Regions from separate parts of the Flavobacterium sp. HJ-32-4 genome, predicted to be linked through region 1. Evidence: riboswitches for the same ligand, from Rfam matches in the RefSeq annotation. Region 1 holds a riboswitch; the other holds the start of a gene.
The links. A riboswitch is a leader RNA that binds a small molecule or an ion and turns the genes downstream of it on or off. The one in region 1 is predicted to bind S-adenosylmethionine.
Positions count from the first base shown of each region.

Region 2: linked by a shared signal. The riboswitch ahead of MKO97_RS09960 (PLP-dependent aspartate aminotransferase family protein) and the one ahead of MKO97_RS00545 (homocysteine S-methyltransferase family protein) in region 1 are both predicted to bind S-adenosylmethionine.

Region 1 covers NZ_CP092832.1:152,074-156,288, forward strand. The annotation lists gene metH (methionine synthase) at 1-1,237, opposite strand, end outside; gene MKO97_RS00545 (homocysteine S-methyltransferase family protein) at 1,241-2,236, opposite strand; SAM riboswitch class I at 2,342-2,448, opposite strand; gene metK (methionine adenosyltransferase) at 2,779-4,029, shown strand; gene MKO97_RS00555 (carboxypeptidase regulatory-like domain-containing protein) at 4,095-4,215, opposite strand, start outside.
Region 2 covers NZ_CP092832.1:2,376,339-2,380,553, forward strand. The annotation lists gene MKO97_RS09955 (homoserine dehydrogenase) at 1-850, opposite strand, end outside; gene MKO97_RS09960 (PLP-dependent aspartate aminotransferase family protein) at 1,344-2,552, opposite strand; SAM riboswitch class I at 2,679-2,785, opposite strand; gene MKO97_RS09965 (helix-turn-helix transcriptional regulator) at 2,978-3,301, shown strand; gene MKO97_RS15140 (SRPBCC domain-containing protein) at 3,298-4,215, shown strand, end outside.

The DNA of each region.
Region 1 (4,215 bases):
CTACGGCCTTCTTCATCACCCGGGCCGATTTCACGACCTGGGGCAGAAACATCTTCCCGCTTCCGAAAAGGTCGCCCACCACATTCATGCCGTCCATCAGGTGCTGTTCGATCACTTCGATGGGTTTGGCGACCGAAAGCCGGGCTTCTTCGACATCAATTTCGATGAACTCATCAATACCCTTCACGAGCGAATGCGTGAGCCGTTCGCGTACCGTGCCGTTGCGCCATTCCTGGGTTTGTTTTTCGACTTGGGCGTTGTTTCCCCTTACCGTTTCGGCGTAGGCCAGCAGTCGTTCGGTAGCATCGTCACGACGGTCCAGCAGCACGTCTTCCACATACTCCAGCAGTTCTTTGTCGATTTCGTCATAGATTTCCAACATCTCCGGATTTACGATACCCATGGTCATGCCGTGGCGAATCGCGTGGTAGAGGAAGGCTGAGTGCATCGCTTCCCGCACACGGTCATTGCCGCGGAAGGAAAAGGATACGTTACTGACCCCGCCACTCACATGGGCGTAGGGCAGGTTCTTCCGTATCCATTGGGTGGCGCGGAAGAAGTCGAGGGCGTTGCGGCGGTGTTCGTCCATACCCGTCGCCACAGGGAAGATATTGGGGTCGAAGATGATATCTTCCGGCGGAAAACCAACGGTTCCGACCAAAAGGTCATACGATCGTTTGCAGATTTCGATGCGTCGTTCGAAGGTGTCGGCCTGGCCCGCTTCGTCGAAGGCCATCACGATCACCGCGGCGCCATATCGACGGATTTTGCGGGCGTGGTCGAGGAAAGCCGCTTCGCCTTCCTTCAGTGAAATCGAATTGACGACCCCTTTTCCCTGGATGACTTTCAGTCCGGCTTCGATGATTTCCCATTTCGAGCTGTCGATCATGACCGGCACCCGTGCGATATCCGGCTCGGCCGCAATCAGGTTAAGGAAACGGGTCATGGCCTGCACGCCATCGAGCATCCCCTCGTCCATATTGACATCAATGATCTGCGCGCCACCTTCTACCTGGGCCCGTGCGATGTCGAGTGCTTCCTCATAGTTCTCTTCCCGGATAAGACGCAGAAACTTACGGGATCCGGTGACATTGGTGCGTTCGCCTACGTTGACGAAGTTCGTTTCCGGCGTAACGATCAGCGGCTCGAGGCCGGATAGCGTCAGGTAACGCGGAAGCGCAGTAGTGGCACTGTCGGTGAAGTCGGAGGCGTTCGTAGGGCTGTAGGGCGTGTTCATGGCTTATATCGTTACGGCTTCGGGACGTTTTCTGGGTTCAAATTCAGCAGCCACCGAGGCAATCAGGCGAATGTGTTCGGGCGTCGTGCCGCAACAGCCGCCTATTATATTGACAAGATTTTCATTTAGGTATTCCCGAATCAATGCCTGCATTTCCTCAGGTGTCTGGTCATACTGCCCGAAAGCATTGGGCAATCCGGCGTTCGGATGCGCGGAAATGTTCAGTGACGTCCGGAGTCCGAGTCGCTTCAGGTACGGCTTGAGTTGGTCGGCTCCCAAAGCACAATTGAATCCGACGCTGAGCAGCGGAATATGTGAGATAGAGATGAGGAACGCTTCGACCGTCTGGCCTGAGAGCGTGCGACCCGACGCATCGGTGATGGTACCCGACACCATAACCGGAATATCGAGGTGACGCGCTTCCTTCACTTCTTCGATGGCGAAAAGAGCGGCTTTGGCGTTTAGGGTATCGAAAATCGTCTCAACGAGAAGCAGATCAACACCACCGTCGATAAGGGCTTCGACCTGTTCTTTGTAGGCGATGCGGAGTTCATCGAAGGTGACCGCGCGGAATCCGGGATCGTTGACATCGGGCGACATGCTTGCGGTGCGGTTGGTCGGACCTATCGATCCGGCAACAAAACGCGGCCGATCGGTGAACTCATCGGCCACGGCGCGTGCGATTCGGGCTGATTCATAGTTCAGTTCACACACGAGGCTTTCCAGATGGTAGTCGGCCATTCCGATGGTCGTGCCCGAAAACGTATTGGTTTCCACAATATCGGCGCCGGCCTCGAAATACGCCCGGTGCACCGATTTCACTGCTTCGGGTTGGGTGATCGAGAGCAAATCGTTGTTGCCTTTAAGGGGATGCGGGAAATCACGGAACCGCTCACCGCGAAAATCCGCCTCTTCGAATCGGTGGCGTTGCAACATCGTCCCCATGGCCCCGTCTAAGACGAGGATGCGTTTTTCTAATTCTTTTCGGATATCAGCCATCTTTCAATCAATAGTACCAATGAAATGTCCAGCACCACCGCGTCCCGTGTTTCGGGCGGGGCGTTCTGCTTGTAAAGGTTATCATGAAAGAGAGGGAATAATCCCGGGTTATCTTTCCCCATCAACGATTAGGGTAGAATGCAGCACCTTCTGCGGGAGCAGGGTTGCTAAGGCGTCACCGGGTCTAGTCCCTCGGCCTTTCGTGATAACAAACACTAAATATATGAACGCTGCAAAGGTCGGCAATGGGTTTGGATTTCGCAAACAAATCGTCGCAAACGATTGAGAAAGTAGACGGTGGTCAGTAGCCAGTAGTCTGTAGGGGTCGACCCGACCACAGACTACCAACCACTGACTACCAACTACTGACAACTGACTACTAACAACTTTTGCACTTCCGAACTTTTCCCCTATCTTTGCAACCGAAAATCCCGGGAGGAAAAATTTGCCTGATTGCAACCTCGCTAAAAAATGCTAAAGCAGTGATCCTCTTTAGCCCCGCGACGTCTTCACGAATCTCCTCCCGCCATAAAAAAATAACTATGGCCTATCTTTTTACGTCGGAATCTGTCAGTGAAGGACATCCCGACAAAGTTGCCGACCAGATTTCGGACGCGCTCATCGATCATTTCCTCGCCTTCGACCCCGAGTCGAAAGTAGCCTGCGAAACGCTTGTCACCACCGGACAGGTCATCCTGGCGGGCGAAGTGAAATCGAACACTTACCTTGACGTACAACAAATCGCACGTGATGTCATCCGTAAGATCGGATACACGAAAAGCGAATATATGTTCGAAGCCAACTCGTGTGGCATCCTGTCGGCCATCCACGAACAATCGGCGGATATCAACCAGGGCGTTGACCGTGCCAATAAAGAAGAGCAAGGCGCCGGCGACCAGGGCATGATGTTCGGATACGCCACCAATGAAACGGCCGACTATATGCCATTGGCGCTCAACCTATCGCACAAGTTGCTGCAGGAATTGGCAGAACTGCGTCGCGAGAACAAAGAGATTACCTACCTCCGCCCGGACGCCAAGTCACAGGTAACATTAGAATACGACGACAACAACAAACCGGTACGGATCGACGCGATCGTGATCTCTACCCAACACGACGACTTCGACCAGGAAGCCGCGATGTTGGCCAAGATCAAAAAAGATATTATCGAAATCCTCATTCCGCGCATCATCGCGAAGAATCCGGAATACGCACACTTGTTTAACGACGCCATCCACTACCACATCAATCCTACAGGGAAATTTGTGATTGGCGGGCCTCACGGCGATACCGGACTCACGGGCCGTAAGATCATCGTGGATACCTACGGTGGAAAAGGCGCACACGGAGGCGGGGCTTTCTCAGGAAAAGATCCGTCGAAAGTAGACCGTTCCGCTGCCTACGCTACCCGTCACATCGCGAAAAACCTCGTGGCTGCCGGTATAGCAGATGAAATCCTCGTGCAGGTTTCCTACGCAATCGGCGTAGCCAAACCGATGGGTATTTATATTAACACATACGGAACGGCAAAAGTCGGACTGAGTGACGGTGAAATCGCGAAGAAAGTAGAAGCGCTGTTTGATATGCGCCCGTACTTCATCGAGCAACGCCTGAAGCTGCGTAACCCGATTTATTCAGAAACGGCGGCATACGGTCACATGGGCCGCACACCGGAAACCGTCACTAAGAAATTCCGTTCGCCCGATGGTTCTGAGAAAGCCGTAACAGTCGAACTGTTTACATGGGAAAAACTCGACTATGTTGACGCTGTGAAAAGCGCTTTCGGACTCTAACAATTCCATCCCTACATAGAAAAAGCCCGTCATTTGAACGGGCTTTTTTATGTTTGGGCAGTTCCTTACAAATTGTACTTCATCGAGAAGATCAGGTAACGCGGCTGGACCCGGTATTGTTGGGTGCTTGTAATGAATTGGGAAAAACTGTCACTGTTGAGTGTCGTCGTATTCAAAAGGTTGGTG
Region 2 (4,215 bases), 1.3 Mb from region 1:
CCACACCGTTAAACACATCGTCTACACCATGCAAACGCTCGTGCGACGCCACAAACCGCGGTGTCACGTAGGCCGCAATTCGCCCATCCGCCCGCCGGAACGCCTCGGCTACCAGTTTGATCTTAAGGCCTTTTTCCCGGGCATAGTTGAGTTCCAGCGCGCCGAGTCCGTCTATACCCAACGTCAGGATGTCGTCCGGCGCCGCCACATGTCCGAACGCATGCGCCAGCAACAGCAACAGTTTATATTTAGCGTCGAAACCACCGGTGTCCAGCGTCGGGTCGCTTTCAGCATAGCCCTTCGCCTGTGCTTCGCGCAAGGCCTCGGCATACGACACGCCCTCGGTGGCCGTCTTCGTCAGGATGTAATTCGTCGAGCCGTTCACGATACCCTGTATCGATTCCAGCAGGTCGTTGTTGTAATACTCTTCCAGGTTCCGGATAATCGGCATACTCGCGCAGGCCGCGGCCTCATATAGCAGTGGCACCCCGACTTCCTGTTGCAACGCATGGAATTCCGCGAAGTGTGTCGCCAGCACTTTTTTGTTCGCCGACACCACCGCCTTCCCGTTGCGCAGCGCGCGGGTAATGATCGGGTAGGCAGCTTCGGCGTCGTCGATCAGTTCGACAATCACGTTGATCTCAGGGTCGTCCAGCAGTTCCCTGGCGTTATACGTAAAAAACGATGCGTCAATCGGACGCGCCTTGTGCGGATCGCGTACACAGACTTTTTTGATATGTGCCGGAAACCCGGGCGTTTTTTGCAAGACGTCATACAGGCCATAGCCGACACAGCCGAAGCCGAATAATCCGATGGTAAGGTGTTTACGTGGGGCGGGAAGTACGCTCATAGTGTGGAGTTTATAGTTTATAGTTGAGAGTTCATAGTTCATAGTTGTGAGTAGGAGCTGTGAGTTGATACTTGCTCCTTGATACTTGCTCCTTGCTAGCCGGCTCCTTCCTTTTAACAATTTCTACGGTTTTCCCATACCGCTATGTCCGCGGGAATCTGTATTTTGGATTAGGGGAGGGGCGGATGCGTCCCTTACGAAATCCTACAGGGATTTGGTTACGGGAAAGCCGTACAAATTGTTAAAAATGTTAGAAGTTCGAGTTCATAGTTCATAGTTGAGAGTAGGAGCTGTGAGTTGATACTTGCTCCTTGCTCGCCTCTCCTTCCTTTTAACAATTTCTACGGTTTTCCCGTACCGCTATGTCCGCGGGAATCTGTATTTTAGAGTAGGGGAGGGGCGGATGCGTCCCTTACGAAATCCTACAGGGATTTGATTACGGGAAAGCCGTATGAATTGTTAAATATTAGAAGTTTGAGGTAGGGTTGAGAGTTCATAGTTCAGAGTAGGAGTGGTGAGTTGCTACTTGCTCCTTGCTACTCGCGCCTTGCTTCTCGCTTCTCGCTCCTTCAAACGCCTGCTTCAAATCATCAATCAAATCCTCGGCATCTTCCAGTCCAACCGACAGGCGGATCAAACTGTCCGTCACACCGGCCTGGTAGCGCTTCTCTACCGGAATCGATTTATGGGTCATTTCGCACGGCAGGCAACACAGGCTTTTCACGCCGCCCAGGCTTTCGGCCAGTTTGAAAAGGTGGGTAGTCGATACAATCCGTGAGGCAAGTTCTTTGTCGTCTACGGTAAGGTCAAACGAGATCACCCCGCCGAAATACCGTTGTTGGCCTCGGGCGACCTCGTGGTTTGGGTGGGAGGGAAGTCCGGGGTAGTAGACATTCTTCACCAACTCTTCACTTTCTAGGAAGGTTGCGATCTTCAGCGCGTTCTCCGCATGTTGGCGGATACGTAGCGACAACGTCTCAATTCCGCGGATCACCAGCCAGCTGTCAAACGGCCCGAGTATCGCACCCGATGCGTTCTGTATGAATTTGATCCGGTCACCGAGTTCTTCCGTCGCCGTTACTACCAGTCCGGCGATGAGGTCGCTGTGGCCCGACAGGTACTTCGTCGCGCTGTGCACCACCAGGTCGGCGCCCAATGCGATTGGCTGTTGCGAAGCCGGAGACGCAAAGGTGTTGTCGACACATAGCAACACGCCATGTGCCTTCGCGATACGCGCAATCGCCCGGATATCGGCAATCTTCAAGGTTGGGTTGGTCGGCGATTCCAGCCAGATCAGCGCCGTTTTATCGGAAATAGCCGCCGCCACGTTGGCCGGGTTGGTCGCATCCACATAGCGCACGGTGATGCCGAACTTCTCATACACGTGGGTAAACAAACGGAACGCCCCGCCGTAGATGTCGTCGACCGCTACGATCTCGTCGCCCGACTTGAGCAGTTTGACCACTGCATCGATGGCGGCAAGGCCACTGGCAAACGCGTAGCCACGGGCGCCGTGCTCAAGTTGCGCAATGAGGTCTTCCAGTACTTTCCGTGTCGGATTGTTGCTGCGGGCATAGTCAAAACCTTTGTGTTGGCCGGGTGCATCCTGCACAAACGTGGAAGTCTGGTAAATCGGGACCGAAACCGAACCGGTAAGCGGATCAACAGGAATGGCGTGTAGAATGCGGGTGTGCTCTTTCATGGTATAAGGGATATTTGGATTACAGGTGAAATATCCAAATCCGGAATACCGAAAGGGCAAAAAAAATGCTCTTCCGATAAGTTCAGAAGAGCAGTGTATCAAGAGATAAAATAACTACTTATTCTAAGCTTATCTGTCCCCGCGCTAAGCGCAGGGTTGAATGTGGCACCTTACTTTTCAGCAGGTTGCCAAGACGTCATTGGGTCAAGTCCCTCGGTCTTTCTGGATAAGGATGTGTGGGTAAGAACGTTCCGCAAAGGTATTCCGGAAAGTTTTGAATTTCCAAACAAAAAAAGAAATTATTTTTTAAGTGTTTGATAGTGAGTTATTTTGATCGAAGTAATTTCCTGTTATCACGTTAAACTACATCATTTATTTGCGCAACTGTACGGTTGCATATATATTTGCAACCAAATGATTGCATAATGAGAAGAGACGTTTTCCAGGCCATCGCCGACCCAACCCGCAGGGCCATTCTGGTGTTGATCGCTACCCAGTCGATGACACCCAATGCCCTCGCCGAACATTTCCACTCTACACGCCAGGCCGTGTCCAAGCATTTGAAGATTTTGTCGGAATGCGGACTCGTGCGTCCGGAAGAGAAAGGGCGTGAGATCCACTACAGCCTCGAAGCGGATAAAATGGCCGAAGTCGACCAATGGCTCGCCCAGTTCCGAGATCTGTGGAAACAGCGTTTCGACGCACTCGATACGATATTGTCTAATATGAAAAAAAACGAAAAACCATGAATGCCCACTTGCAATTCGACTTCACCGTCGACAAAAACGACAAAACTATCCGTGTCACACGCGAATTTGCCGCCAACCGCGACCTCGTCTGGGAAGCCTGGACCAACCCGGAAATCCTCGACCAATGGCTAGCACCAAAGCCGTACAAAGCCGAAACCCTATCAATGGACTTCCGGGCGGGTGGACACTGGTTCTACTGCATGGTCGGACCCGACGGCGACCGTCATTACTGCCGCGCTGATTATGGCGATGTCCAGCCAAAGGAGTTCTACACAGCGGCAGATGGGTTCACTGACGAAAACGGTAAGCTCAATCCGGAGTTTCCGCAGTCGAACTGGCGCAATACCTTCCGCGAGGCGGACCAACATACAGTGGTTGAAGTGCTTATATCCTATGCCTCACTAACCGATCTCGAAGCCGTTATCAGCATGGGCTTCAAAGAAGGATACACGATGGCATTGGAGAATCTCGACCAGTATATCGAAGCGCGCGGACGTCTTCGTAACGAGCTTCGCACTGACAATCAAGCGCGTGTGACAACCTACCTTAACTTTCCGGGCAACACGGAAGAAGCCTTCCTGTTTTACCGTTCAGTGTTCCGTTCTGAGTTCAGCGGCGGCGGCATACAGCGTTTCGCCCAGGCTCCACAGGCACCCGACCAGCCACCTATGAGCGAAAGTCTGAAAAACCTGGTGCTGCACGTCGAATTACCTATCCTGGGTGGGCATGTACTGATGGCGACCGATGCGCCCGAAGAAATGGGGTTCACCGTTGCAACGGGCAATAACATGCACATTAGCCTCGAGCCTGATTCGAAGGAAGAAGCCGAACGCCTGTTCAACGAGTTGTCAGTCGGCGGTAACATCACAATGCCATTGCAGGATATGTTCTGGGGTGCTTATTTCGGATCGTTC